Linked DNA regions of Aquitalea magnusonii. The protein of the gene in region 1 interacts with the protein of each later gene in a pairwise test. Links are inferred from orthologs where the notes say so. Each region holds a gene or a part of one and is shown on either strand. Other genes may lie near its edges. The genes, in order: DLM_RS17760 and mrdA.

The links.
Region 2: the proteins of DLM_RS17760 (region 1) and mrdA interact in binary tests that used the Escherichia coli proteins (3 or more experiments, as listed by UniProt). The link is inferred for Aquitalea magnusonii from one-to-one orthologs.

The regions. Positions count from the first base shown.
Region 1 is NZ_AP018823.1:3,762,202-3,778,100, reverse strand. The notes cover bases 4,142-7,193. They hold DLM_RS17760 (penicillin-binding protein 1A), read left to right. Parts: upstream 4,142-4,507; coding sequence 4,508-6,880; downstream 6,881-7,193. Other genes in these bases: DLM_RS17755 (MdtA/MuxA family multidrug efflux RND transporter periplasmic adaptor subunit), read left to right, coding at 7,109-7,193; DLM_RS17765 (pilus assembly protein PilM), read right to left, coding at 4,142-4,274. Outside these bases: type IV pilus secretin PilQ, read right to left, coding at 1-1,528; DLM_RS17780 (pilus assembly protein PilP), read right to left, coding at 1,528-2,049; DLM_RS17775 (type 4a pilus biogenesis protein PilO), read right to left, coding at 2,060-2,683; DLM_RS17770 (PilN domain-containing protein), read right to left, coding at 2,680-3,276; more of DLM_RS17765, read right to left, coding at 3,276-4,141; more of DLM_RS17755, read left to right, coding at 7,194-8,362; DLM_RS17750 (MdtB/MuxB family multidrug efflux RND transporter permease subunit), read left to right, coding at 8,378-11,485; DLM_RS17745 (multidrug efflux RND transporter permease subunit), read left to right, coding at 11,482-14,583; DLM_RS17740 (efflux transporter outer membrane subunit), read left to right, coding at 14,589-15,899. UniProt on the Escherichia coli protein: Cell wall formation. Synthesis of cross-linked peptidoglycan from the lipid intermediates.
Region 2 is NZ_AP018823.1:4,471,908-4,483,573, forward strand. Bases 3,360-6,321 are described here. They hold mrdA (penicillin-binding protein 2), read right to left. Parts: upstream 5,830-6,321; coding sequence 3,889-5,829; downstream 3,360-3,888. Other genes in these bases: rodA (rod shape-determining protein RodA), read right to left, coding at 3,360-3,914; mreD (rod shape-determining protein MreD), read right to left, coding at 5,833-6,321. In the rest of the region: DLM_RS20965 (MarC family NAAT transporter), read left to right, coding at 1-297; DLM_RS20970 (AraC family transcriptional regulator), read left to right, coding at 370-1,197; DLM_RS20975 (GFA family protein), read left to right, coding at 1,271-1,651; DLM_RS20980 (AzlC family ABC transporter permease), read left to right, coding at 1,648-2,364; DLM_RS20985 (AzlD domain-containing protein), read left to right, coding at 2,361-2,681; more of rodA, read right to left, coding at 2,814-3,359; more of mreD, read right to left, coding at 6,322-6,336; rod shape-determining protein MreC, read right to left, coding at 6,339-7,244; DLM_RS21010 (rod shape-determining protein), read right to left, coding at 7,298-8,341; DLM_RS21015 (hypothetical protein), read left to right, coding at 8,325-8,624; Asp-tRNA(Asn)/Glu-tRNA(Gln) amidotransferase subunit GatC, read left to right, coding at 8,652-8,939; Asp-tRNA(Asn)/Glu-tRNA(Gln) amidotransferase subunit GatA, read left to right, coding at 9,067-10,518; DLM_RS23235 (hypothetical protein), read left to right, coding at 10,544-10,729; Asp-tRNA(Asn)/Glu-tRNA(Gln) amidotransferase subunit GatB, read left to right, coding at 10,726-11,666. UniProt on the Escherichia coli protein: Catalyzes cross-linking of the peptidoglycan cell wall. Responsible for the determination of the rod shape of the cell. Is probably required for lateral peptidoglycan synthesis and maintenance of the correct diameter during lateral and centripetal growth.

The DNA.
Region 1 (15,899 bases):
TCAGTGGAATCGATCCGGTAGATGTGCCTTTGGCGATATTGAAGCTGGTGGTGGCATCACTCAGTGTGCCACCAATACTGGTACCGCCACTGCTACGTGCCACGTTGAGCTTGACCCCCAGGCTCTTGCTCCAGTCATCGGTGGCTTCGACGATGCGTGCCTCGATCAGCACCTGCTTCACTGGAATGTCGGTCTTGGTGACCAGATCGCGGATCTTGTCGATGACGGTTTGGGTGTCATTGATGATCAGGGTATTGGTTTTCGGGTCGATCAGCGCACTGCCACGTGAGGAGAGTAACCCGTTATTGGCGGTATTGTTGGCACCGCTGGTGGTACTGCTGCCATCCAGAATCTTCTTGAAGTCTTCCGCCGAGCGGTAGCGCAGCACAAAGGTTTCCGAGCGTACCGGTTCCAGTGCGTTCAGTTGCTGCTTGCCTTCCAGAATCTGCTTGTCACGGCTGAGCAGTTCTTCACGCGGGGCAATATTGATGATGTTGCCATTGCGGCGTTGATCCAGGCCCTTGGTTTGCAGAATCAGGTCCAGCGCCTGATCCCACGGCACGTCTTTCAGGCGCAGCGTGATGTTGCCGGTGACCGAGTCGCTGGTGACGATATTCAGCCCGGTGAATTCAGCAATCACCTGCAGCACGGTGCGTACTTCGATGTTCTGGAAGTTGAGCGACAGCTTGTCGCCCTTGTATTGCGGCTTGCTGTTCAGCTCATTCTTGCTGGCACTTTCCACCACGGCCTTGCGTACTTCCACCACCAGCTTGCGCTCGGTCTGGTAGGAGGAGAATTCCCAGTCACCCTGCGGCTGCACCACGATTCGGCTGTTACGGCCCTGATTGCTGGCAATCACCTTGTCTACCGGGGTGGCAAAGTCGCTGACATCCATGCGCTTTTCCAGCGAGCGTGGCAGGTTGGCATCCATCACGTCCAGCACCAGGTTCTTGCCTTCACGGCGCACATCAACCGGTGTGCTGTCGGAAGGCAGCATGATTTCCACGCGCCCTTCGCCACTACGGCCACGCCGGAAATCCAGGCCCAGCGGGGTGCTGGCCACCGCAGCCTGGGCACTGGCCTGGTTGGCGGCAGAAGCTAGGTTGGACGGCTGCTCCTGCGAGGTGGCGGCCTGCTGTGGCGAGGTCATGCTGTTGTTGATGCGTACCAGCAGTTTGTTGCCGGCGATGCTGGTGCTGTAGGACACGTTATGCGCCAGGTTCAGCACCAGGCGGGAGCGGCCATTGGCTTCCACCGCCACGGCAGATTTGACGATGGGGTTGCCCAGTTCGACAACGTTTTTCGGCAGCTTGACCTGGGTGCCGGCAAAGTCGAAGGCAACGCGGGCCGGATTGGCGATGGCGAAGCTGTTAGGTTTGATGGCCGGGCCATCAAAGGTCACTTGCAGCAACTGGGTATCGCCATCGCTCTGGGCTACGTCGATCGCGGTGATGGAGGCTGCATGGGCAATGGAAAATGCAATGGACAGACCCAGCCCCGACAACAGTTTGATTGAATGCTTTTTCATTATTTCTGCCCTTGTTCATCCAGGTACATGCTGGTTTCGCGCTGTACCCATTCTCCGTTCAGATCTTCCACGGTCTCGGAAAGTACTAGTTCGGTATCGCTGATGCGTTTGATCTGGCCGAAATTGGGGCCGATGAAATTACCCGGCTGCACACGGTAGATGCTGCTTTCCGGCGTGCGGATCAAGGCGTAGGTGATATTGTTGCGCTTGAGCAGCCCAACCATCTTCAGCTTGTCCAGATCGTAGTTTTCCAGCAGCTCACGCGGGCGCTTGAAGTCGGGCGCATTGGCTGCGTTCTGCTTCTTGGCCATCTGCAGTTTGACCGGATTGAAAGGGTCGGGAATGTCGAAGGCATTGTAGGTGAACGGCTGGTAGGCCTGGGCCTGTGGCAGCGGATCAATCTGCCCGCGCAGTCCCTGGCTGGCCTGTTGCATCCAGGCATGCAGGTCTTCGGTATTGCTGCTGCCGCAGGCAGTGAGCAGCAGCGGACACAGCAAGGTGGCGAGAGTTTTTTTCAGCATGGCGTCACGCTCACTTCTTGGGCGGCTGTGGTGCCGCAGCAATGCGCTCTTCCGGCTCCAGCGCGCGATAAGTCTTGGCCGTGGCTTCCATGGTCATGCGGGCAGCATCCTTGCCCTGGCCTGGTGTCAGGCTGATATCGCCGATGGTGACAATGCGGGAGAGCTGTGCCACATCGCTGACAAAGGCTGCCAGATCGTTGTAGTTGCCTGTCAGCCGGATGGCGATCGGGACTTCTGCCATTTCGGCGGTTTTTATTTCGCCATTGGGGCGGAACAGTTCAAATTGCAGACCGCGACCGATGCCGGCCTGGTTGATTTCAGTCAGCAGGGCATCCATGTCCGAGCGGGTAGGCAGTTGCTTGAGCAGGGCGCCAAAGGATAGTTGGATTTCCTTTAGCTGCTGCTGCAGTGCTTCGAGGTTGATGGCTTGGCGCTTCTTGTCGATGAAGGTTTGCTTGAGCTGCTCTTCTTGCTTGTGTGCCGCATCCAGCTTGTCCATCTGGTCGCTCAGGACAAAGAAATAGCCCAGAAACAGGAATACTGCGGCCATGAACACCAGTACCACCAACTGAGCGGGCAAGGGCCAGTTGGGCATGTCCTTGGGGTCAAGATTGCGAAACTCGTCTAGGGTCATGGTTTGGCTCCCTGCGGTGCGACCTGGCCATGGGGTGCGCTGGCGGCGGCTGCAGGCTGTCGGAACGTACTGGTAAGGCTGAATTCGCTCACGCGCTGGTTATTGATCAGGGCGGCTTTCACTTCCACCAACTGTGGCTCGTTGAAGACCGAGGACTGTGCCAGCGTCCGCATGTAGTTGGAGACACGCGCACCGGACAGGCCGTAGCCGGAGAAGCTGAAGGTGTTGCCACTTTGCTTGAATGCCTTCAGGTAAATGCCATCCGGCGTCTGGCGGACCAGTTGGTCGAAGATGTGTACTGCATCGTTACGGCCTTGTTGCAGGCGTTCTACCAGTTGCTTGCGTGCCAGCAGGTCGTCGCGCTGCTTCTTCAGCATGCCGATATCCTTGATTTGCTGGTCAAGCTTGCTGATCTCTGCCTGGAGAAACTGATTGCGCTCTTCTTGGCTTGACGCGCGTGCATCCAGAATGAAATAGCTCAGGCCGATGACCAGCAAGGCCGCGCCAATGGCACTGCCAAGCAATAACTGGAAGCGCAGGCGGTGAGCAGCTTTTTTCTGCTCGCGATGGGGCAGGAGGTTGATGCGAATCATCAGTCGAACCTCCGCATGGCAAGTCCGCAGGCAATCAGCAGTGCCGGCGCATCCAGCAGCAGCTCCTTCAGGCGGATGGAGCTGGACTGCACCATGGCAGTAAACGGGTTGGCAATCATGGTGCTGATCTGGGTGCGGGAGGCAACGGCATCATCCAGGCCGGCCAGCATGCTGCAACCGCCACCCAGCAGGATGTAATCCACGCGCAGGTATTGCGATACGCTGACGGTGGTATAGAAGAACTGCAGCGCGCGCTGGATTTCCTGTGCCAGCGAATCGACAAAAGGATGCAGCAATTCGGATTCGTAACCATCCGGCATTGCCATGCTGCGCTTGCCGTTTTCTGCTTCATCAAAGCTGATGCCGTAGCGGCGCTGGATGTCGCGGGTCAGTTGCAGGCCGCCGAACATCTGTTCGCGGTAGTAGATTTGCTGGCCGTTACGGATGACATTACAGTGGATTTTGCTGGCACCGATGTCAAACAGGGCAAAAGTCTGGTTCATGCCATGATCCGGCAATTGCTGCTGGATCTGCTCGAAGGCCGTCATCATGGCAAAGGACTCGACATCCACCAGTTGGGCGCGCAGACCGGCCATTTCCACTACGGCCACGCGTTCTTCCACTTTTTCCTTGCGTGCGGCGCACAGCAGGACTTCCAGATCATCCAGGCTGGTGCTGGATGGCCCCAGTACCTGATAGTCCAGGTTCACTTCGTCCAGTGGAAAGGGAATGATCTGGTCCGCTTCGGATTCGATCATGCCTTCCATGTCTTCCGACTGGCTGACCGGGACCAGCAATTTCTTGTAGATGGCCATTGCAGTGGGAATGGCGATGGCAACATTCTTGATCGGACTGCCAAGACGTTTCCATGCTTTGCGCAAGGATTCGGCAATACCTTCGATATCAACCAGATTGCCTTCGGAAACGGCCTCCTTGGGCAGGCTTTCGATGACGTAACGCTCAATCTGGTAATTCTTGCCAGATCTGGACAGCTCCACTAGCTTGATAGAAGTGGTGCTGATATCCAGACCAAGCAGTGGAACATTCCTGGATTTCCCCAATCCAAGCTGATCCAGCCAGTCCGTCCCGAACCGTAGTTTGTCGGATAGCATCAGTTAAGGCCCCGAATAGGTCTAGTGCGACAGTTTTTGCACCGTCGCGGTCAATGTTTGTCTTGCTTGTTCCCACAAGACGTTATAATCCGCTTTCTTCCGAAAGCCTATTTGTAATTATGTTCAAACGACTTCTTGCGATTCTGGCCGGCTTGGTCATTGGTGGGGCCGTACTGGCAGCCGGCGCGGCAGCCATTGCCATCATCATAACCTACCCGCGTTTGCCAAGTCTTGATGTGCTGACGGATTACCGTCCGAAAATTCCACTGCGCGTCTACTCGGCAGATGGCCAGTTGCTGGGTGAGTTTGGCGAAGAACGCCGCTCCTTTGCCCGCATCCACGAAGTCCCGCAACTGATGAAGCAGGCCTTGCTGGCTGCCGAGGACGAACGATTCTACCAGCACAGCGGGGTGGATTACGTTGGCGTCATGCGTGCCGCCGTGGGCAACCTGGTGTCAGGTCATGCCCGTTCCGGTGCCAGTACCATCACCATGCAGGTGGCGAAGAATTTCTTCCTTTCCAGTGAAAAGACTTTCACGCGTAAGTTTAATGAAGCTTTGCTGGCTTTCAAAATCGAACATACGCTTTCCAAGGATCAAATTCTCGAGCTTTACTTCAACCAGATCTATCTGGGCCAGCGCGCCTATGGTTTTTCTGCCGCCGCGCAAGCCTATTTCGGCAAGCCCATCACCGACTTGAGCGTGGCAGAAATGGCCATGCTGGCCGGCCTGCCCAAGGCACCTTCGGCCTACAACCCCATCGTCAATCCGGAGCGTGCCCACCTGCGTCAGCAGTATGTATTGCGCCGCATGCGTGAGCTTAATTTCATCACTCAGGACCAGTACGACGCCGCGGTGAAAGAGCCGCTGCATCTGGCCAGCGCTAGCGTAGACAGCAACCAGCCGGCGCTGTATGTGGCGGAAATGGTGCGCCAGGCCATGTACGAACGCTACAAGGATGCCGCCTATACCGAGGGCTACAAGGTCTACACCACACTGGACAGCCATCACCAGCAATGGGCGTACGATGCGCTGCGTGCCGGCCTGATCGATTTTGACCGCAAGCAGGGTTATCGTGCGCCGGAAAGCTATATCGACCTGGCCTCGGCGGAAGGCGAGGATCAGACCGAAGTGCTGGACGATGCACTGTCTGAAATTCGCGACAGTGGCGATATGCAGGCTGCCATTGTGCTGTCTGCCAGCCAGTCCGAAGTGCGTGCCTATCTGCGTGGTGGCAAGGTGGCGGTCATCAAGGGGCCGGGCCTGGAGTTTGCCCGCCGTGCGCTGAACCCGAGGCTGGCTGCCGATAAGCAGATTCGCCGCGGTGCCGTCATTCGTGTGCGTGCCAATGACAAGGGCTACTGGGAAATCGTGCAGATGCCGGATGTGGAAGGGGCATTTGTGTCGATGGACCCGCGCACCGGTGCCATCAAGTCGCTGGTGGGGGGCTTTGACTTCAACCGGCGCAGCTTCAACCATGTGACCCAGGCCTGGCGTCAGCCCGGCTCCACCTTCAAGCCCTTCATCTATTCCTCGGGCATCGAACGTGGCATCACGCCATCCACCATGTTTAACGATGCCCCGCTGACGGTGCCGGGAGCCCCCGGCTCACCCAGCTGGGAGCCGAAGAACGATGATGGCAAGTTTGCTGGTCTGATCAGCCTGCGTCGTGCGCTGACCCAGTCGAAGAACCTGGTTTCGGTACGCCTGCTGATGGCTGTGGGTACCGATTATGCCCAGCAGTACATCCAGCGCTTCGGTTTCTCGCCCAAGCAGCATCCGGCCTACCTGACCATGGCGCTGGGGGCCGGGGCGGCCACACCGCTGCAGATGGCCGAGGGGTACTCGGTGTTCTCTAATGGCGGCTACCGCATCAAGGGTTACTTTATTGACCGCATCGAGGACCAGTCTGGTCACGTGCTGGCCAAGACCCAGCCGGCAGTGGCAGGACAGAACGCCACCCAGGCGATTGATCCGCGCAATGCCTTCATCATGACTTCCATGCTCAAGGACGTGGTGCGCTACGGTACGGCAGCCAAGGCGATGAGCCTGGGCCGCATGGACCTAGCCGGCAAGACCGGTACCACCAGCGACTGGAAGGACGCCTGGTTTGTCGGCTTCAATCCCAATCTAGTGGCAGCCACCTGGGTGGGTTACGACCAGCCGCGTTCGCTGGGCCGTTACGGTTACGGCGGTACCGCCGCGCTGCCGGTATGGATGAACTACATGGCCAATGCGCTCAAGGGCGTGCCGGAGGTGGAACTGCCAGTGCCTGCCGGCATCGTGGTGAAACCGGGTGCGGGTCAGCGCGGTGGTGACGAGTACTACTATGAAGAGTTCCAGAAAACCAATCCGGAACTGAAGATTGACAACCATGGCACTATCCCAGGCAGCAATGCCTCGGATGCCGCTGCCGAAGACCCTGCCACCAAGGACCCGAATGCCCCGGCAGCCAAGGATGCGGTGGAGAACGTCAAAGAGCTGTTGTTCTGATCTGCGGTTGTCGTGGCCGTTGTTGAAGCCCACCCTGGCCAGGGTGGGCTTTTTCATATTCCAACCGCCGCTCTTGCCGGTGTTTGCCGCGGTTAACATCTATAAACAGCTTGCGCATAGGCAATGCGGGTGCGATTCCTTATTATCACAGCCTGTCTGCAGCTTGCATCAGGCTGCCTGCCCCAACCATGCTGATGACCCAAGACGGCCCTTTTCCGGAATACCACTATGTCCGCTTCTCCTGCCACACCCAAGGCTACCCTGCGCAATGTCTCCCTGTTACTGCTGATGCTGGCAGCGGCAGGCTGGTGGTGGAGCAGCCACCGCACGGCGGCCAGTGATGCAACTGGTGCCAGGCGTGGCGGCGGACCGGTGGCAGTGGCGGTGGCCACGGTGACGCAGCAGGATGCGCCCTTGCAACTAAGTGCCTTGGGTACGGTGACGGCCACCAACACGGTGACGGTACACAGCCGGGTGGATGGCCAGTTGATGGCCCTGCATTTTGACGAAGGCCAACTGGTGCAAAAAGGCCAATTGCTGGCTGAACTGGACCCGCGCCCCTTCCAGGCTGCGCTGACCCAGGCCGAAGGCCAACTGATGCGCGACCAGGCATTGCTGCAAAACGCCCGGCTGGACCTCGCCCGTTACCAGCAGTTGCTGGCGCAGAACTCCATTGCCAAGCAGCAGGTGGATACCCAGCAGGCGCTGGTGGCCCAGTATCAGGGCACGGTGAAGCTGGACCAGGGCGCGGTGGCCACCGCCCGTCTGCAACTGGATTACAGCCGCATCACCGCGCCCCTGTCCGGCCGGGTTGGTCTGCGTCAGGTCGACCTGGGCAATATCGTGCACTCCAGCGACAGCAACGGCGTGGTGGTGATTACCCAGACCCAACCCATCAATGTGCTGTTTGCGGTGCCGGAAACCAGCCTCAGCCAGGTGCTGGCCGCGGCCCGCACGGCCAAGGGCAAGCTGCAGGTGGAAGCCTGGGACCGTGACAACCGCCACAAGCTGGCCGATGGCGAGCTGCTGGCCATCGACAATCAGCTAAGCACCACCACCGGCACGGTGAACCTGAAGGCGCGCTTTGCCAATGCCGATGCCGCCTTGTTCCCCAATCAATTTGTCAATGTACACCTGCAACTGGGCGACCAGCCCAATGCAATCGTAGTCCCCAGCGTGGCCTTGCAGCAGGGCAAGGTGGGCAGCTATGTCTACACGGTGAATCCGGACCAGACCGTCAGCATCAACAAGGTGAAAGCCGGTGCGGTGTCCGGTGACAACACCATTATCGAAGAGGGTGTGAAAGCCGGTCAGAAAGTGGTGGTGGATGGCCTGGACAAGCTGCGCGAAGGTGCGCAGATCAAGGTGATAGACCGTGCCACGCAAAGCGCGGTGGAGGGAAGCAGCAAGGGCAGGGGCAAACCGCATGCGGCCAGTGGTGGCTGGGGCGGCCAGCGCCAACATGCCTCGGCAGCCAACTAAGCGCGGGATGATGGCATGAATCCTTCACGTCCCTTTATCCTGCGGCCGGTGGCCACCACCTTGCTGATGCTGGCCATCCTGCTTACCGGCCTGGTGGCCTGGAAGCTGCTGCCGGTATCGGCCCTGCCCGAGGTGGACTACCCCACCATCCAGGTGGTGACCCAATACCCCGGTGCCAGCCCGGAAGTGATCACCTCGTCCATTACCGCGCCACTGGAGCGTCAGTTCGGCCAGATGCCGGGGCTGACCCAGATGTCGTCCACCAGTTCCGGTGGTGCATCGGTGATTACCCTGCAGTTCAGCCTGGAATTGACGCTGGATGTGGCCGAACAGGAAGTGCAGGCCGCCATCAATGCGGCGGGTAATCTGTTGCCCAGCGACCTGCCCAATCCGCCGATCTACAGCAAGGTGAACCCGGCGGACACCCCGATTCTCACCATCGCGGTCAGCTCGGACACCCTGCCGCTGACCAAGCTGGAAGACCTGGTGGACACCCGGCTGGCGCAAAAGCTGTCGCAAGTGCCGGGCGTGGGTCTGGTCAGCCTCAGTGGCGGTCAGCGGCCTGCGGTGCGCATCCAGAGCAATCCCAAGGCACTGGCAGCGCGCGGCCTGACGCTGGAGGATATCCGCACCGCCATCAGCAATGCCAATGTGAACCAGGCCAAGGGCAGTTTTGATGGCCCGCAGCAAGCCTCCACCGTGGATGGCAACGACCAGCTCAAGTCGGCCGAGGAATACCAGAATGTCATCATCGCCTACCAGAACGGCGCAGCAGTGCGCTTGCGTGATGTGGCCAAGGTCGTTGATGCGGCAGAAAACATGCGGCTGGCCGCCTGGGCTGGTACGACGCCGTCCATCATCCTGAATGTGCAGCGTCAGCCGGGGGCCAATGTCATCCAGGTGACTGACCGCATCAAGGCCTTGCTGCCGCAACTGCAGTCCACCTTGCCCGGTGCGGTGGATGTGAAGGTGCTGAGCGACCGCACTGTCACCATCCGTGCCTCGGTGGAGGATGTCGAGTTTGAACTGATGCTGGCCATCGGCCTGGTGGTGATGGTGATTTTCGTGTTCCTGCGCAATGTGCCGGCCACCATCATTCCCGCCGTGGCGGTGCCGCTGTCGCTGGTGGGGACCTTTGGCGTGATGTACCTCACCGGCTTTTCCATCAACAACCTCACCCTGATGGCGCTGACCATTGCCACCGGCTTTGTGGTGGACGATGCCATCGTGATGATCGAGAACATTGCCCGCTACATCGAGGAAGGCGAAAAACCGATGGCGGCGGCGCTGAAGGGCTCGCAGCAGATTGGCTTTACCATCATCTCGCTCACTTTCTCGCTGATTGCGGTGCTGATTCCGCTGCTGTTCATGGGCGATGTGGTGGGGCGGCTGTTCCGTGAGTTTGCCATCACGCTGGCGGTGTCCATCCTGATTTCCGCCTTCATTTCGCTCACCCTGACGCCGATGATGTGTGCGCGCCTGCTCAAGCATGTGCCGGAAGAAAAACAGGGCCGTTTCTACCATGCCAGCGGGGCCTTCTTCGACCGCATCATTGCCCGTTACGGCCAAATGCTTGGGTGGGTGCTGGAGCGGCAAAAGCTCACCCTGCTGGTGGCGTTTGGCACCTTGCTGCTGACCGTGCTGCTGTATGTGGCGGTGCCCAAGGGCTTTTTCCCCTTGCAGGACACCGGTGCCATCATGGGCAGCAGCGAGGCGGCGCAGAGTATTTCTTTCAGCGCCATGGCGCAGAAGCAGGAACAACTGGCTCAGGCCTTGCTGAAAGACCCGGCGGTGGACAGCCTGTCGTCCTTCATCGGGGTGGATGGCAATAATGCCTCGCTCAACAGCGGCCGCCTGCAAATCAACCTCAAGCCCAAGGGCGAGCGTGATGACATCCGCACCGTGCTGGCACGGCTGCAGCAAAGTGCCGCCAGCGTGCCGGGCATGTCGCTGTATTTGCAGCCGGTGCAGGATTTGTCCATCGACACCCGTGTCAGCCGCACCCAGTACCAGTTCACCCTGCAGGCCACCAATCCGGACGAGCTGTCGCAATGGGTGCCCAAGCTGGTACACAAGCTGAGTCAATTGCCGCAACTGGCGGATGTGGCCAGCGACTTGCAGGACAAGGGCCTGCAAGCTTACGTGAACATCAACCGTGATACCGCCGCCCGGCTGGGTGTTACCACGGCGGCCATCGACAATGCGCTGTACGACGCCTTTGGCCAGCGGCTGATTTCCACCATCTTCACCCAGACCAACCAGTACCGCGTGGTGCTGGAAGTGGACGGGCAGAACCAGCAAGGCCCGCTGTCGCTCAAGGGCATCTACGTGCCCACCGCCAGTGGCGGCCCGGTGCCGCTGGATACGGTGGCCAGCATCGAGCAGCGCCCGACCGCGCTCACCATCAACCATCTGGGGCAATTCCCCACCACCACCATCTCGTTCAACCTGGCCAAGGGCGCGGCGCTGGGGCCGGCGGTGGAGGCCATCCGGCAGGCTGAGGCCGAGCTGGGCATGCCGGCCAGCCTGGATACCAAATTCCAGGGCGCGGCACTGGCTTTCCAGGCTTCGCTCAGCAACACGCTATGGCTGATCCTGGCGGCCATCATCACCATGTATATCGTGCTGGGGGTGTTGTACGAGAGCTATATTCATCCCATTACCATCTTGTCGACGCTACCCTCGGCCGGTATTGGTGCCCTGCTGGCCTTGCTGGTGTCCGGCAACGACCTGTCGGTGATTGCCATCATCGGCATCATCCTGCTGATCGGCATCGTCAAGAAAAACGCCATCATGATGATCGACTTTGCGCTGGAGGCCGAGCGCGAGCAGGGCATGAGCCCGCGCGATGCCATCTACCAGGCCTGTCTGCTGCGCTTCCGTCCCATCCTGATGACCACCATGGCGGCGCTGCTGGGCGCGCTGCCGCTGATGCTGGGCAGTGGCATGGGCTCCGAATTGCGCTCGCCGCTGGGCGTCACCATGGTGGGCGGGCTGCTGGTCAGCCAGGTGCTGACGCTGTTTACCACCCCGGTGATTTACCTGGCCTTCGACCGGCTGGCACGACGCTGGCGGCGTCCTGACCATGCCGCTGACGATGACCAGGCAGAGGCCGAGGCATGATTCCGTCCGCGCCCTTCATCCGGCGGCCCATTGCCACCACGCTGCTGACACTGGCCATCCTGCTGGCGGGCTTTCTGGCCTTCAAGCTGCTGCCGGTGTCGCCCTTGCCGCAGGTGGATTTCCCCACTATCTCGGTCAGTGCCAAGCTGCCCGGTGCCAGCCCGGAAACCATGGCGTCCACCGTGGCCACCCCGCTGGAGCGGGCGCTGGGGCGCATTGCCGGGGTGACCGAAATCACCTCGTCCAGCTCGCTGGCGTCCACCCGCATTACCTTGCAGTTTGATCTCAACCGCGACATCAACGGTGCCGCACGCGATGTGCAGGCCGCCATCAATGCCGCGCGTTCCTTGCTGCCCACCGGTATGCCGTCCAACCCGACCTACCGCAAGGTGAACCCGGCCGACGCGCCCATCATGATCATCGGCCTGACCTCGGACTCGCTCACCCGCGGCCAGATGTACGATGCCGCCGACTCCATCCTCGGCCAGAAGCTGGCGCAGGTGGAGGGCATTGGCGATGTGAATATCGGTGGCGGCGCACAGCCGGCAGTGCGGGTGGAAATGAACCCGCTACAGCTGAACCATTACGGTATCGGCATGGAAACGGTGCGCGCCGCCATCACCAGCACCAATGCCAACCGGCCCAAGGGCTTTGTCGAGGACGGCCAGCGTCACTGGCAGGTACAGGCCAATGACCAGGCCGGCAAGGCCAGCGACTACCTGCCGCTGGTGGTGAGCTACAAGAACGGCGCGGCAGTGCGCCTGTCCGACGTGGCCGAGGTAAAGGATTCGGTACTGGATGTGCGCAATGCCGGTTTGCTGGGCAAGCAACCGGCGGTGATGATCATCCTGTTCCGCCAGCCGGGTGCCAACATCATCGAAACGGTGGAGCGGGTGAAGGCCTTGCTGCCGCAGTTGCAGGCGTCCATTCCCGCCGCCATCAAGATGCAGGTGGTGATGGACCGCACCTCCACCATCCGCGCCTCGCTGTCCGAGGTGGAGCGCTCACTGCTGATTTCCATCGCGCTGGTCATCCTGGTGGTCTTCCTGTTCTTGCGTAATGGCCGCGCCACCGCCATTCCCGCCATCACCGTGCCGGTATCGCTGGTGGGCACTTTTGCCGTGATGTATCTGTGCGGCTTTTCGCTCAACAACCTCAGCCTGATGGCGCTGACCATTGCCACCGGTTTTGTGGTGGACGACACCATCGTGGTGCTGGAAAACATTGCCCGCCACATCGAAAACGGCATGAAGCCTTTCCAGGCCGCGCTGCAGGGCGCGCGTGAAGTGGGCTTCACCGTGCTGTCGATGAGCATTTCGCTGATCGCGGTGTTCATTCCCATCCTGATGATGGGCGGCATCATCGGCCGCCTGTTCCGCGAATTTGCCGTCACGCTGTCGGTGGCCATTCTGGTGTCGCTGCTGGTGTCGCTCACCACCACGCCCATGCTGTGTGCGCGCTGGCTGAAAAGCCATGGCGAACACCAGCCGGGCCGCCTGTTTGTCTGGAGCGAGCGCATGTTCGACGCCATGCTGGCCGGCTATCGCCGCAGCCTTGGCTGGGCGCTGCGCCACGGCCCGCTGATGATGCTGATGCTGGCGGCCACCATTGCGCTGAATGTCTACCTGTACGTGATTGTGCCCAAGGGCTTTTTCCCGCAGCAGGACACCGGCCGTCTCACCGGCATGATCAAGGCCGACCAGAGCATTTCCTTCCAGGCCATGCAGCAAAAGCTGCAACACTTTATCGACGCGGTAGGGCAGGACCCGGCAGTGGACAAGGTGATCGGCTTTACCGGCGGCGGCCAGCGCAACACTGCCAATATGTTTGTCAGCCTCAAGCCGCTGGGCGAGCGCACGGAAACGGCTGATCAGGTGATTGCCCGCCTGCGCAAGCGGCTGGCGCGCGAGCCGGGGGCGCAGTTGTTTTTGCAATCGGTGCAGGACATCCGCGTGGGCGGACGGTCGGCCAATGCCCAGTACCAGTACACCCTGCAAGGGGATGACCTGGAAGAACTGCGCCGCTGGACGCCCAGGGTGCAGCAGGCGCTGCAAAAACTGCCGATGCTGGCCGATGTCAGCAGCGATCAGGAAATCAAGGGCCTGCAAACCACGCTCACCTTCGACCGTGATGCCATGGCGCGCCTCGGCCTGACCCAGTCGCAAGTGGATGCCGTGCTGAACGACGCCTTCGGCCAGCGCCAGGTGTCCACCATCTACAACCCGCTCAACCAGTACCATGTGGTGCTGGAAGTGGCACCCCAGTACTGGCAGAGCGCCGAAGGCCTGCGCAGCATCTATCTGCAAACCACCTCCGGCCAGCCGATTCCGCTGTCTGCCTTTGCCCGCTGGCAGCCCACCAATACCGCGCTGGCGGTGAACCACCAGAGCCAGTTTGCCGCCACCACCGTGTCCTTCAACCTGCCGCCGGGCAGTTCGCTGTCCGACGCCACCGCAGCCATTGACAAGGCGACCGCGGACATCGGCCTGCCCGCCTCGATACACGGCAGCTTCCAGGGTACGGCCAAGTCCTTCCAGGATTCGCTGGGCAGCCAGCCGGTGTTGATTCTGGCTGCCATGGTGGCGGTGTATATCGTGCTGGGCATGCTGTATGAAAGCGTGGTGCATCCGCTCACCATCCTGTCCACGCTGCCGTCGGCCGGGGTAGGGGCCTTGCTGGCACTGCTGGCCACCGGTGGCGAATTCAACATCATTGCGCTGATCGGCGTGTTGCTGCTGATCGGCATCGTCAAGAAAAACGCCATCATGATGATCGACTTTGCCCTCAGCGCCGAACGCGAGCAGGGCCTCAGTTCGCACGATGCCATTCTGCAAGCCTGCCTGCTGCGCTTCCGTCCCATCATGATGACCACGCTGGCCGCCCTGTTTGGCGCATTGCCGCTGGCACTGGGGCATGGCGACGGTGCCGAGATGCGCACCCCGCTGGGCATCTCCATTGTCGGTGGCCTGCTGCTCAGCCAGTTGCTGACGCTGTACACCACGCCGGTGGTTTACCTGTATCTGGACCGCTTCCGCCTGTGGTGCCAGCAATGGCGTGACAACTGGCGCAGCCGGGCTGCCGCCGCACACAAGGAATGACACGCATGTCTGCATTCACCCCGTCCCGGCTGGCACTGGCCGGCCTGCTCAGCCTGCTGCTGGCCGGCTGCACCATCGGCCCGGACTATACCCGGCCCAAGATGGACATTCCGGCAACGTACAAGGAAGACGGCCGCTGGAAAACCGCCACCCCGCAAGATGCTGCCCCGCGTGGCAACTGGTGGGCGGTGTATCAGGACCCGCAGCTCGATAGCCTGATGGACACCCTCAACCGGCAAAGCCCCACCATTGCCCAGGCCGAGGCCAATTACCGTAATGCCCGCGCCTTGCTGGATCAGGCCGAAGCCAGCCTGTGGCCCACCATCAGCAGCAGCGCCAGCAAAACCCGCGGGGTGACAACGGCGGGCGGCAGCGTCAGCAATCAGTACAATCTGTCCGCCAGCGCCAGTTGGGAAGTGGATTTGTGGGGTACGGTGCGCCGCGCGGTGGAGGCGGGCAATGCCAAGGAGGCGGCCAGCGCCGCCCAACTGGCGTCCATCCGCCTGAGCAGCCAGGCCCAACTGGCCACTGCCTATCTGCAACTGGTGGCTACCGATGTGCAGCTCAAGCAATTGCAGGACAGCGAGGCCAATCTGCTGCAAAACCTGCAGCTCACCCGCAACCAGTTTGCCGTGGGCATGGTGTCGGACGATGTGGTGGCGCAGGCGGAAAGCAGCTGGAAAACCGCTCAGGCCACCCGCGTGGACAAGCAACTGAGCCGCGCCCAGCTGGAGCACGCCATTGCCGCCTCGCTGGGCGTGGCCCCGGCCAGCTTCACGCTGCCGGTCAGCAAAACCCTGCCCCATCTGCCACAACTGCCAGCCGGCCTGCCGTCCACCTTGCTGGAGCGCCGTCCGGACATTGCGGCGGCAGAGCGGGCGGTGGCACAGGCCAATGCCGAAATCGGCATTGCCAAGGCGGCGTTCTTTCCCACGCTGAACCTGACTGCCAGCGGCGGTTACAAGAGCAGCAGCTTTGCCGACTGGGTAAGCCTGCCCAACCGTATCTGGAGCGTGGGGCCGCAACTGGCATTCACCCTGTTTGACGGTGGCTTGCGCCGCGCACAGACCGCCGCTGCCGTGGCCAGCTACGACGCCAGTGTGGCCAGCTACCGCCAGACCGTACTGAGTGCATTTCAGGCGGTAGAAGACAATCTGTCGGCCCAGGCGCTGCTGGACGAGGAAATGCAGTACCAGCAAGCGGCACTGGCCGCGGCGCAGCGGGCGGAAACCATTGCGCTCAACCAGTATCGCGCCGGGGTGGTGAGTTATCTGAATGTGCTGACTGCGCAAAACAGCCGCATCAGCGCGGAAAAC
Region 2 (11,666 bases), 700 kb from region 1 along the record:
TTGGCCATGCCCGGCATCAGCGGGCCGGGGACCATTGCGGTGGTGATCGGCATTTCCACCGAAATCGCCGAATTGTCGGGCTGGACGGCCAAGACACTGGCCTTCGGCATGACCTTTGTCGCCATTGCCGCCACCAGCCTGGGCATGTGGCTGGTGCTGCGTTCCTCGGCCATGATTTCCGCCCGGCTGGGGCGCGGTGGCCGCGAAGTCACCACCCGGCTGATGGGCTTCTTGCTGATCTGCGTCGGCGTGCAGTTTGTCGGCTCCGGCATCCGTACCTTCATGGCCGGCTCCTGAGCAAGATCGTTCAAGTTTTCTGTCCGGGGCTATGCCAGAATGCAAGGGACATCCTTTGTCCCGCGCGCTGCCATGCCCCAATCCGAGCACGAATTTTCACGTCTCTTCCGCGCCGATGACATCGCGCCGCTGGAATGCCTGGATGCCTTTTACCGCGAACAGGTATTTGCACCGCATTTTCACGAAGAATATGTGGTGAATGCCCTGCTGGCCGGGGCACAGGCTTACCGCCACCGCGGGGGCAATCATATTGCCGGGGTGGGTGCGCTGGTGTTGATGAACCCCGGCGAGGTCCACACCGGCGAGTGTGCGCACCAGCAAGGCTGGGCCTATCGCGGTTTCTATCCGTCAGCCAGCCTGATCGGCCAACTGGCGGCCGAAATCAGCGGCCAGTCTGGCGGCACACCGTATTTTCGCGACACCGTGGTGCTGGACCCGCAACTGGCCGCGCAACTGAACCAGCTGCATGCGCTGCTGCGTGACAGCCGGGACACCTTGCAGCGCGAATCGGCGCTGTATGCGGTGTTCAGCCAGGTGGTGTTACGCCATATGCAGATTGCCGAACGACCGCAGCGTCCCTGGCCACAGGCGGTGGAGCGCGCCCGGCAGATGCTGGCCGACTGTGTGGCGGACAATCTGTCGCTGGCCACGCTGGCGGCGGCCGTGGGCCTGTCGCCCTGGCAGCTCAACCGGCAGTTCTCCCGGCATCTGGGTTTGCCGCCGGTAGCCTGGCGCAATCAGTTGCGCGTGGTACGTGCCAGGCAAATGCTGGCCGGCGGTCATAGTCCGGCGGCTGCGGCGCAGGCACTGGGCTTTGCCGACCAGCCACACCTCACCCGTATTTTCCGTCAGGCGCTGGGCATCACCCCGGCGGCCTACCAGCGCAGCCTCCGGCGCTGAGCGCAAGATCGTTCAAGCTGGCAAGCAATTGGCATGGTAGGGTAGGACTGTTCCCAATCATGATTCCCTGCCCATGTCTTATACCGGCTCCTGTCATTGCGGCGCAGTGCGCTTTCGTCTGCATGCCGAACCCGAAGAACTGACTACCTGTGATTGTTCGCTGTGCGTGAAAAAGAATGCGCTGATGACGCGGGTGCATGAAAGCCAGCTGGAGATCCTGTCCGGTAGCGATGCACTGAGCGAGTACCGCTGGAATACCGGCATTGCCCGCCATTTCTTTTGTCAGCACTGCGGTATCTACACCTTCCATCGCAAACGGGCGATGCCGGATCACTACGGCGTGAACATTCATTGCCTGGATGATTTCGATTACCGCCACTTGCCGGTGCGTGCTACAGAAGGGGCCAGCATGAGCCTGCATGCGGTATGGCCCGGCCCGCGGGAGGCATCATGACGCATGCCCTCAACCGTCGCGCGCTATTGCTGGAAGGTGCGCGTGATACCGTGCCCATGCTGGTGGGGGCAGCCCCGTTCGGGGTGATTTTCGGCACGCTGGCCATTGCGGCCGGCTTGTCCCCGGCCACTGCGCTTGGCATGTCGGTGCTGGTGTTTGCCGGTTCTTCCCAGTTCATCGGCGTCAGCCTGATCGGTGCCGGCACTGCCTTGCCGGTGTTGTGGCTCACCACCTTTGTCGTAAACCTGCGTCATGCGCTGTACAGCGCCACCTTGCTGCCTTACGCCCGTGACTGGCCCTTGCGCTGGCGCTGGCCGCTGGCTTTCTGGCTGACCGATGAAACCTTTGCCGTGGTGGAGCACCGCTTTCGCACCAAGGGGACGGATGGTGGCCAGTGGTACTGGCTGGCGTCGTCACTCGCCATGTATGGCAACTGGTTGTTCTGGACCATGGTGGGCGTGAGCCTGGGGCAGTCCTTGCCCGGTCTGGCCACGCTGGGGCTGGACTTTGCCATGGGGGCAACCTTTGCCGCCATCGTGGCACCGCAGCTCAAACGCCGCCCGGCACTGGGTGCGGCACTGGCTGCCAGTGCGGTGGCCATGCTGGCGCGCGGCCTGCCGTACAAGCTGGACCTGATGCTGGCAGCCGTGGTGGGCGTGGCCACCGGCCTGCTGCTGGAGCAGTGGCACAAGGGCAAGGAGCAGACAGCATGAATCACTGGCTTGCCATTGGCGGCATGATGCTGCTGACTGTATTGATTCGCGCCAGTTTTCTGGTGTTCGGCCAGCGACTGGCATTTCCCGACTGGCTGAACCGTGCGCTGCATTATGTGCCGGCCGCCGTATTGTCGGCACTGGTGGTACCGATGGCGCTGGCACCGGCCGGCACGGTGGACATCAGCCTGCACAACGCCTATTTGCCGGGCATCATCGTGGCGGCACTGGTGGCATGGAAAAGCGGAAAGACCTTGCTGGCGATTGTGATCAGCTTTGTGGTGTACGGGGCGTGGCGCTGGGGGCTGGGGCTGTAAGACCTGCTGACAGAACCCCGCTTGCTGTACAGTCTGCATCGGCGCGCCTTGGCGCGGATGCTCTACGCGGTTTGGTCTGCAGCGCCAGGTAACGCGTGATGGCCAGACCGGTGTGGACGGTCTGGCGACAGCTTAACGCCGGGCATTGCCTATGCTCATCAGCATGCCCATGCCGACAAACAGGGTGACGGTGGCGGTGCCACCATAGGAAACAAAGGGCAGCGGCACGCCCACCACCGGCAGGATACCCGCCACCATGCCCATGTTGACGAAGGCATAGACAAAGAAGGACAGGGTGATGGCCCCGGCCATGGCGCGGCCGTACAGGGTTTGCGCCCCGGCGGTGATCATCATGGCGCGGCTGAGCACCAGGGTGTACAGCACCACCAGCACGATATTGCCCACCAGGCCGAACTCCTCGGAATACACGGCAAAGATGAAGTCGGTGGTGCGTTCCGGAATGTAGTCCAGATGGGTCTGGGTGCCATTGAGCCAGCCCTTGCCCCAGGGGCCGCCGGAACCGATGGCAATCATCGACTGGATGATGTGGTAACCCGCGCCCAGCGGGTCTTCCATCGGGTCTATCATGGTCATCACCCGGCGGCGCTGGTAGTCATGCAACATGTTCCACACCACCGGCATGCTGGCACCTGCCGCCACCATCCCGCCCAGAATCACCTTCCACGGCAGGCCGACGAAGAACAGCACGAAAAAGCCGGACGCGGCAATCAGCATGGTGGTGCCAAGGTCGGGCTGCTTCAGCACCAGCGCGCAGGGAATGGCAATCATCACCGCCGCCACCAGGTAATGCCACCAGCGCATGGATAGCTCGTATTTCTGGAAGAACCAGGCCAGCATCATCGGCAGGGCAATCTTCATGATTTCCGACGGCTGGATGCGGGTGATGCCCAGCTCCAGCCAGCGGGTAGAGCCGTTCACCGTCACGCCCTTGAAATGCACCGCCAGCAGCAATACCACGCCGATGCCGTAAATGGGCGGGGCAAAGTTCATGATGCTTTGTGGCCGGCTGCGCGCCAGCAGCCACATGATGCCAAGCGACAGCAGGGTGTAGACCAGCTTGTTGTCGATCTTGTCCAGGCCCTGGTTGTTGGCCGAATACAGCACCACCAGGCTCAGGGCGAAAATCAGGCCCAGAATGATCATCAGCGGGCCATCCAGCGGGGCCTTGATGGCCAGCCACAGGCGTTTAATCAGATGCGGCTGCAGCGTCATCGGCGGTATCCATTGGCATGGTCTTCATGTCTCCGCTGATGGAGCCGGGGACCTTGCCGGTGATGTAGTAGTCGAACAGGCCGCGGGCGATCGGCGCGGCAGCGGCGGCACCAAAGCCGGCGTTTTCCACAATGATGGCCACGGCAATGCGTGGTTTCTCCACCGGGGCAAAGGCGACAAACCAGGAGTGGTCGCGGTATTGCTCGGCCAGGGCCGAAGCGTTGTACTTGGCACCTTGCTTGATGGCCACCACCTGGGCGGTACCGGTTTTGCCCGCCATGGTATAGGGCAGGCCCACCCCCAGCCGCCAGGCGGTGCCGCCGGGTTTGAGCACCGACTGCATGGCGGCTTTCACGTACTCGAAGTTTTCCTGCTTGAACGGCAGCACCCGGTCAGGCTTGGGGGCAATCAGCCGGCTCTTGCCGCTGCGCGCATCCACCACTTCCTGTACCAGGTGCGGTTTGTAGGCCACGCCGTCATTGGCCAGCGTGGCGATGCCATTCGCCATTTGCAGCGGGGTGTAGGAGTTGAAGCCCTGGCCGATGCCGATGCTCACCACATCGGCCGGATACCAGCGGCGGAATTCTTCCTTGTAGCGGGCAAAGCGCTTGGCTTTCCATTCCTTGGTGGGCAGGACGCCGCTGGCTTCGCCGTCCAGATCGATGCCGGTGGGACGGCCGAGGCCGAACTGGCCGACGGTGGGCGCAATCTTGTCGATGCCCATGTCCCAGGCCAGCTTGTAGAAGAAGGTATCGCTGGACACCTGGATGGCCTTGGCCAGGTTGGCCGAGCCGTTGCCGTTCTTGTTACTGTCGCGGAACTGGTGGCTGGAGCCGGGCAGGGTGAAGTAGGCCGGTGCCGGACGTACATCATGCATGCCGATGGAGTGGGTTTCCAGCGCGGCCATGGCCATGAAGGGCTTGAAGGTGGAGCCGGGCGGGTAAGTGCCGCGCAGCGCGCGGTTGATCATCGGCTTTTGCCAGTCGTTGTTCAGCGCCGCCCAGCTCTGGCTGTCGATGCCGTCGATGAACAGATTGGGGTCGAAGCCCGGCTTGGACAGGAAGGCCAGCACACCGCCGGTTTGCGGGTCGATGGCCACCAGTGCGCCACGGCGGTTGCCAAACAATTTGTCGGCCACTTCCTGCAGGCGGATGTCCAGCGCCAGTTTCAGATTGTTGCCATTGACCGGCGGTGTGCGGCGCAGGCTGCGGATGGCGCGGCCGCCGGAGTCGGTTTCCACTTCTTCAAACCCCACCTGACCGTGCAGATCATCCTCGTACACCGCTTCCAGGCCGGTTTTGCCGATGTAGTTGGTGCCCTTGTAATTGGTGGTCTTGTCTTCGTCGTCCAGCCGTTCCTGGTCTTTCTGGTTGATGCGGCCGATATAGCCCAGCACATGGCTGGTGAGTTCCTTGTACGGGTAGTCGCGGAACAGCCGCGCTTTCACCTGCACGCCGGGAAAGCGCCAGGCATTGGCCGCCACGCGGGCGGCTTCTTCCTCGGACAGCTTCACCTTGAGCGGGATGGATTCGAAATCCTTGGATTCACCCAGCAGCTTCTTGAACAGCTTTTCATCGCGCGGGGTGATGCTGACCAGTTTTTTCAGTTCGGCAATGGCACCGTTCATGTCCGGCATCTTGCTGGGCACCAGCTCCAGCGTGTAGGCGGAATAGTTTTGCGCCAGGATCACCCCGTTGCGGTCCATGATCAGGCCGCGGTTGGGCAGGATGGGCAGCAAGGAGATGCGGTTGTTTTGCGCCAGCGTGGAAAAGTGTTCGTACTGGTACACCTGCAGCCAGACAAAACGGGCAAGCAGGATGCAGAACATCAGCAGCATGAAGACATAAGCCACAATCAGCCGAAGCTGGAACTGGCCGTCTTCCGCCTGCGGATTCTTGAAACGGGTAGGGCGCACGACTTACACCGAGTGATGACGGTAAGGCAGCAGCAGCAGCTTGGTCAGCAGCGGCCACAGCAAAGCCCCGATCAGGGGTGGCAGGAAATAGCTCCAGCCGACAAAGGCAGAGCCGGTGAGCATGCGTGCCACCACCATGATGCTCTGGTTGCAGGCCATCAGCCCCAGCACGCTGAGCGCCTGCTGGCCGAGGTTGAACATGATCAGCTGGCGCTGGCGGCTCAGTGCCAGATAGGCGGTGACGGAGTAGGCCAGTGCGTGCTGGCCCAGCATGCCGGCGGTGGCGATATCCGCCACCAGCCCCATCAGGAAGGCAATGCCCACATTGACCCGGCGCGGCTGATTGATCAGCCAGTACAGCAATACCAGGCTGATGAAGTCCGGCAGCCAGCGGGTGGAGCCAAGCGGCAGCGGAATCATCTCCACCAGTACCGCCAGCAGCAGGGTCATGAAAATAAAGCGGCGCTTGACCGGCTTGAGCAATTCCTTGGGGCGGTCGAACGACATGCTTACTCCGAATCGGCGGGCTTCTTGCCCTTGGTCTTTTTCACAGGCACGACCGGCTCGGCCGGGCGTGGCGGTGTCTGGCCCTTTTGCTGCAATACCAGCACATAGCGGGTTTGCTGCACACCGGCCAGCGGTTCGGTGGTGATGCGGCTGAAGGCCGCGCCGGCATTGCGTTCTACCTTGCTGACCCGCGCCACCGGCGTGCCTTCCTGGTACAGGCCGTCAATGCCAGAGGTGACAATGCTGTCACCTTCGCGCACATCGGCATGCAGCGGCAAGTAGCGGATTTCCACCCCGCCGCCATAGCCGTACAGGATGGCGCGCTCGCCGGTACGGGCAATCATCACCGGCACCATCTGGTTCTTGTCGATGATCAGCGTGACTTCGGCCGTCAGCGGCTGAACACGGGTAATCTGCCCCAGCAGGCCGCGCGCATCCACCACCGGTTGGCCCGCTTGCAAATTGGCATCGGCACCCTTGTCGATGATGATCTTGTAGGAGAAGGGGTCGCGACCGGTGTACAGGATTTCTGCCAGTTGGGCGGCATCGCTGCGTCCGGCCTTGATGGTATTCAGGTTGCGCAGTTCGGCCAGTTCGCGTTCCACGGTTTCCAGCCGGGCCAGGCGGGCGGACATTTCCAGCTGACGGGTACGCAACTGCTCGTTTTCGCTTTTGAGATCGGCCTGCACGGTGAAGTAGTCGCCGACATGGCGCACGATGCCCAGCGGCATGTTGACAACACGCTGTAAGGGATAGAGCACCAGCGACATGCCATCGCGGGCCTGTTCCATCAGGCCGTAACGGCTATCACCCACCAAGAGCGCGATGGAGGCCAGCGCGCACAGGAACAGGCGCGTGCCGGGCTTGGGCCCGGAACGGAAAAAGCTGGGGGTGTTGGCGAAGTCCATCAGGTGGTATGCCGCCCCTTGACGGGGCGGCAGCAACTCCGTTTAGGCAACAATCAGGGAACGTTGGTAAAGATGGTGCCGATCTTGTCCATCTTTTCCAGTGCCTTGCCCGAACCGCGTACCACGCAGGTCAGCGGCTCTTCGGCCACGAATACCGGCAGGCCGGTTTCTTCGGCCAGCAGGCGGTCGATATCCTTCAGCAGCGCGCCACCACCGGTCAGCACCATGCCCTTGTCGGCAATGTCGGCACCCAGTTCCGGCGGGGTCTGTTCCAGGGCAATCTTCACCGCGGAGACAATCTGGTTCAAAGGCTCGGTCAGTGCTTCCAGGATTTCATTGGACGACACGGTGAAGGCACGCGGAATGCCTTCGGCCAGGTTGCGGCCCTTGACTTCCATTTCACGCACTTCGGCACCGGGGAAGGCCGAGCCGATGGTCTTCTTGATTTCTTCGGCGGTGGTTTCGCCAATCAGCATGCCGTAGTTACGGCGGATGTAATTGATGATGGCTTCGTCAAATTTGTCACCGCCAACGCGTACCGAGTTGGAATACACCACGCCACCCAGCGAAATCACGCCCACTTCGGTGGTGCCGCCACCGATGTCCACCACCATGGAGCCGGTTGGCTCCTCTACCGGCAGGCCGGCACCGATGGCAGCAGCCATCGGCTCTTCAATCAGCTCGACACGGCGCGCACCGGCAGCCAGGGCCGAGTCGCGGATGGCCTTGCGTTCCACCTGGGTGGAACCGCAGGGCACGCAAATCACGATGCGCGGGCTGGCGGCAAAAAAGCGGTTGGGGTTCACCTTCTTGATGAACTGCTTGAGCATCTGCTCGGTCACGGTGAAGTCGGCAATCACGCCGTCCTTCATCGGGCGGATGGCCTGGATCGAACCTGGGGTGCGGCCCAGCATCTTCTTGGCTTCCAGGCCGACGGCCAGGATGGATTTCTTGTTGGTGGGCGCGTCGCTGTGAATGGCGACCACCGACGGCTCGTCAAGCACGATGCCCTTGCCACGCATGTAAATGAGGGTGTTGGCCGTGCCAAGGTCGATGGCAAGGTCGTTGGAGAAGTATCCGGTGAGCGAACGAAACATTGGGCGGTCCTGGTTCAGTTTCCGTCAGTCGGGCGCGATGCGCGTCCGGCAAATTCTTAGCATGGGCTTGGCTTCCCGGTTTCCGGCGTGGCGCAGTTTTCAGGCAAGCCTGCAACTGCGGACGGCGGCTCTCCGGGGGGACATCATTGTTGCATTGCAGCGAAGAAAAAAACAGCAGCACATCCAGGCTCAAAACCCTGTTGCCACCCGCGTCTTTCATGCTGCGATGTGTGATGTCGATCTTGGGAGAATCAAACCCCTTATGATACCCTATAAAGCTTGAAATATTAAAGGTTTTAACGAGGACGCCATGTCTCTGACGCACCAGGATGTCGCGCGGATTGCCAAGCTTGCCCGCATCAACGTAAGCGATGAAGAAATCGCGGCAGTCGGCAACCAGCTTAACAATATTTTTGGCCTGATCGAGAAGATGCAGGCTGTCAACACCGATGGCATCGAACCGATGGCCCATCCGCAGGACGTAAGCCTGCGCCTGCGTGAAGACATCGTGACCCAGACCAATCAGCGGGAGGCTTTTCAGGCCATTGCCCCGCAGGTGGAAAAGGGCCTGTTCCTCGTTCCCAAGGTGATCGAGTGAGTTTCAGAGCAATGGTGTTTCGGATGGTTCCCAAGGGGAAACCGCTTTTTTCGGAAACATCATTGCCCGCCCGACTTGCCGGGCGTACCCGCTCATCGATCCCAGCTTAACCGGATATCAAGACAAAATGACGAACGCCACCCTCAAGCAACTGTCGCAACAACTGGCGGCGGGTGCGGTGTCGAGCGTGGAATTGGCCACGCAATACCTCGACCGCATCGAGGCGCTGAACCCGCAGCTGAACGCCTTCATTACCGTGGACCGCGCCCGCACCCTGGCCGATGCCGCGGCGGCCGACGCTGCCCGTGCCGCGGGCAATGCCGGTCTGCTCACTGGTGTACCGATGGTACACAAGGACATCTTCTGCCAGCAGGGCTGGAAAACCAGTTGTGGCTCGAAGATGCTGGACAACTTCATCTCGCCCTATAACGCGCATGTGGTGGAGCAGTGCAATGCCGCTGGCCTGATCACGCTGGGCCGCGCCAATATGGACGAATTCGCCATGGGCTCGTCCAATGAAAACAGCTACTACGGTGCCGTGAAAAACCCGTGGGACCTGAACGCCATTCCCGGCGGCTCGTCCGGTGGTTCCGCCGCTGCTGTCGCTGCACGCCTGACGCCGGTGGCCACCGCCACCGACACCGGCGGCTCCATCCGTCAGCCGGCCAGCCATTGCGGCGTCACCGGCATCAAGCCCACTTATGGCGTGGTATCGCGTTACGGCATGGTGGCTTATGCCTCCTCGCTGGATCAGGGCGGCCCGATTGCCCAGACGGCAGAAGACTGCGCGCTGATGCTGAACGTGATGGCCGGTTTCGACGAGCGTGACTCCACCAGCCTGGAACGTGCCCGTGAAGACTACACCCGCGAGCTGAACCAGCCGCTGGCCGGTTTGCGCGTGGGTCTGCCGCGCGAGTACTTTGCCGACGGCCTGGATGGCGACGTGGCTAAGGTGATTGAAGACGCTGTGGCCGAGCTGAAAAAGCAGGGCGCACAGGTGGTGGACATCAGCCTGCCCAACACCGAGCTGTCCATCCCGGCCTACTACGTGATTGCCCCGGCCGAGGCCTCCACCAACCTGTCGCGTTACGATGGCGTGCGTTACGGCCACCGTGCGGCAGAGTACAAGGACCTGGTGGACATGTATGAGAAGACCCGCGCCGAAGGTTTTGGCGCCGAGGTCAAGCGCCGCATCCTGGTGGGCAGCTATGTGCTGTCGCACGGCTATTACGATGCCTACTACCTGAAGGCACAAAAGATCCGCCGCCTGATTGCCAATGACTTCACCGCCGCGTTCGCGCAGTGCGACGTGATCCTGGGGCCGGTGGCGCCGACTGCCGCCTTCAATATCGGCGAGAAATCCGGCGATCCGGTGCAGATGTACCTGTCGGACATCTACACCCTGTCGGTCAACCTGGCCGGCCTGCCCGGCATGAGCGTGCCCGCCGGTTTCGACCGCCAGGGCCGCCCGGTGGGTTTGCAGATCATCGGCAATTATTTTGGCGAAGCAAAAATGCTGAATGTGGCGCACCAGTTCCAGTTGGCTACCGACTGGCATTGCCGTATGCCTAATCTCTAAATTCAGAGTTTGTGAGAGGATTGAGATGAAAAAATACTTGGAAGAACAACTGACTGCAGAGTATGGCGTGGGCGGATGGTCCGAGCGTAATTGTGGCGATGGCTGGGTTGAGGTTGACGTCAGGCGGCCTGACGGAGAAGTGGAAGTTGACCGTGTTTATTATGACAGCAATGGAGAAATCACTAGCATTGAAAAGGTAATTGCCTCATGAAATGGGAAGTCGTCATCGGTCTTGAGGTGCATGTGCAGCTCAACACCGCTACCAAGATTTTTTCCGGCACCAGCACCGCCTTTGGTGCCGAGCCGAACACCCAGGCCTCGGCCGTGGAACTGGCCTTTCCCGGCGTGCTGCCGGTGATGAACAAGGCCGTGGTGGAAAAAGCCATCCGCCTGGGCCTGGCACTGGGCTCGAAAATCAACCAGAAGAACGTATTTGCGCGCAAAAACTACTTCTACCCCGACCTGCCCAAGGGCTACCAGATCAGCCAGATGGAGCTGCCTATCGTCGAAGGCGGCGTATTGCCGATTCTGGTGGGCGAGGAAGAAAAGCTGGTCAAGCTGACCCGTGCCCACATGGAAGAAGATGCCGGCAAATCGCTGCATGAAGACTTCAGCGGCATGACCGGCATCGACCTCAACCGCGCCGGCACCCCGCTCTTGGAAGTGGTGTCCGAGCCGGACATGCGCTCACCGGAAGAAGCCGTGGCCTATGCCCGCGCCCTGCACAGTCTGGTGATGTGGCTGGGTATTTGCGACGGCAACATGCAGGAAGGCAGCTTCCGCGTGGATGCCAACGTTTCGGTGCGCCCGTTCGGCCAGCAGGAATTCGGCACCCGCCGTGAAATCAAGAACCTGAACTCCTTCCGCTTCCTGGAGCAGGCCATCAAGTATGAAATCCAGTGGCAGATCGACACCCTGGAAGATGGCGGCCGCGTGGAACAGGCAACCGTGCTGTTCGACCCGGACAGCGGCGAAACCCGCATGATGCGCAGCAAGGAAGACGCGCACGACTACCGCTACTTCCCCGATCCGGACTTGCTGCCGGTACGCATCAGCGACGAGCAGATCGCCCGCATCCGCAGCGAAATGCCGGAACTGCCCAGCGCCATGAAGGCCCGCTTTGTCGAAGCCTTCGGCGTGTCGGCCTA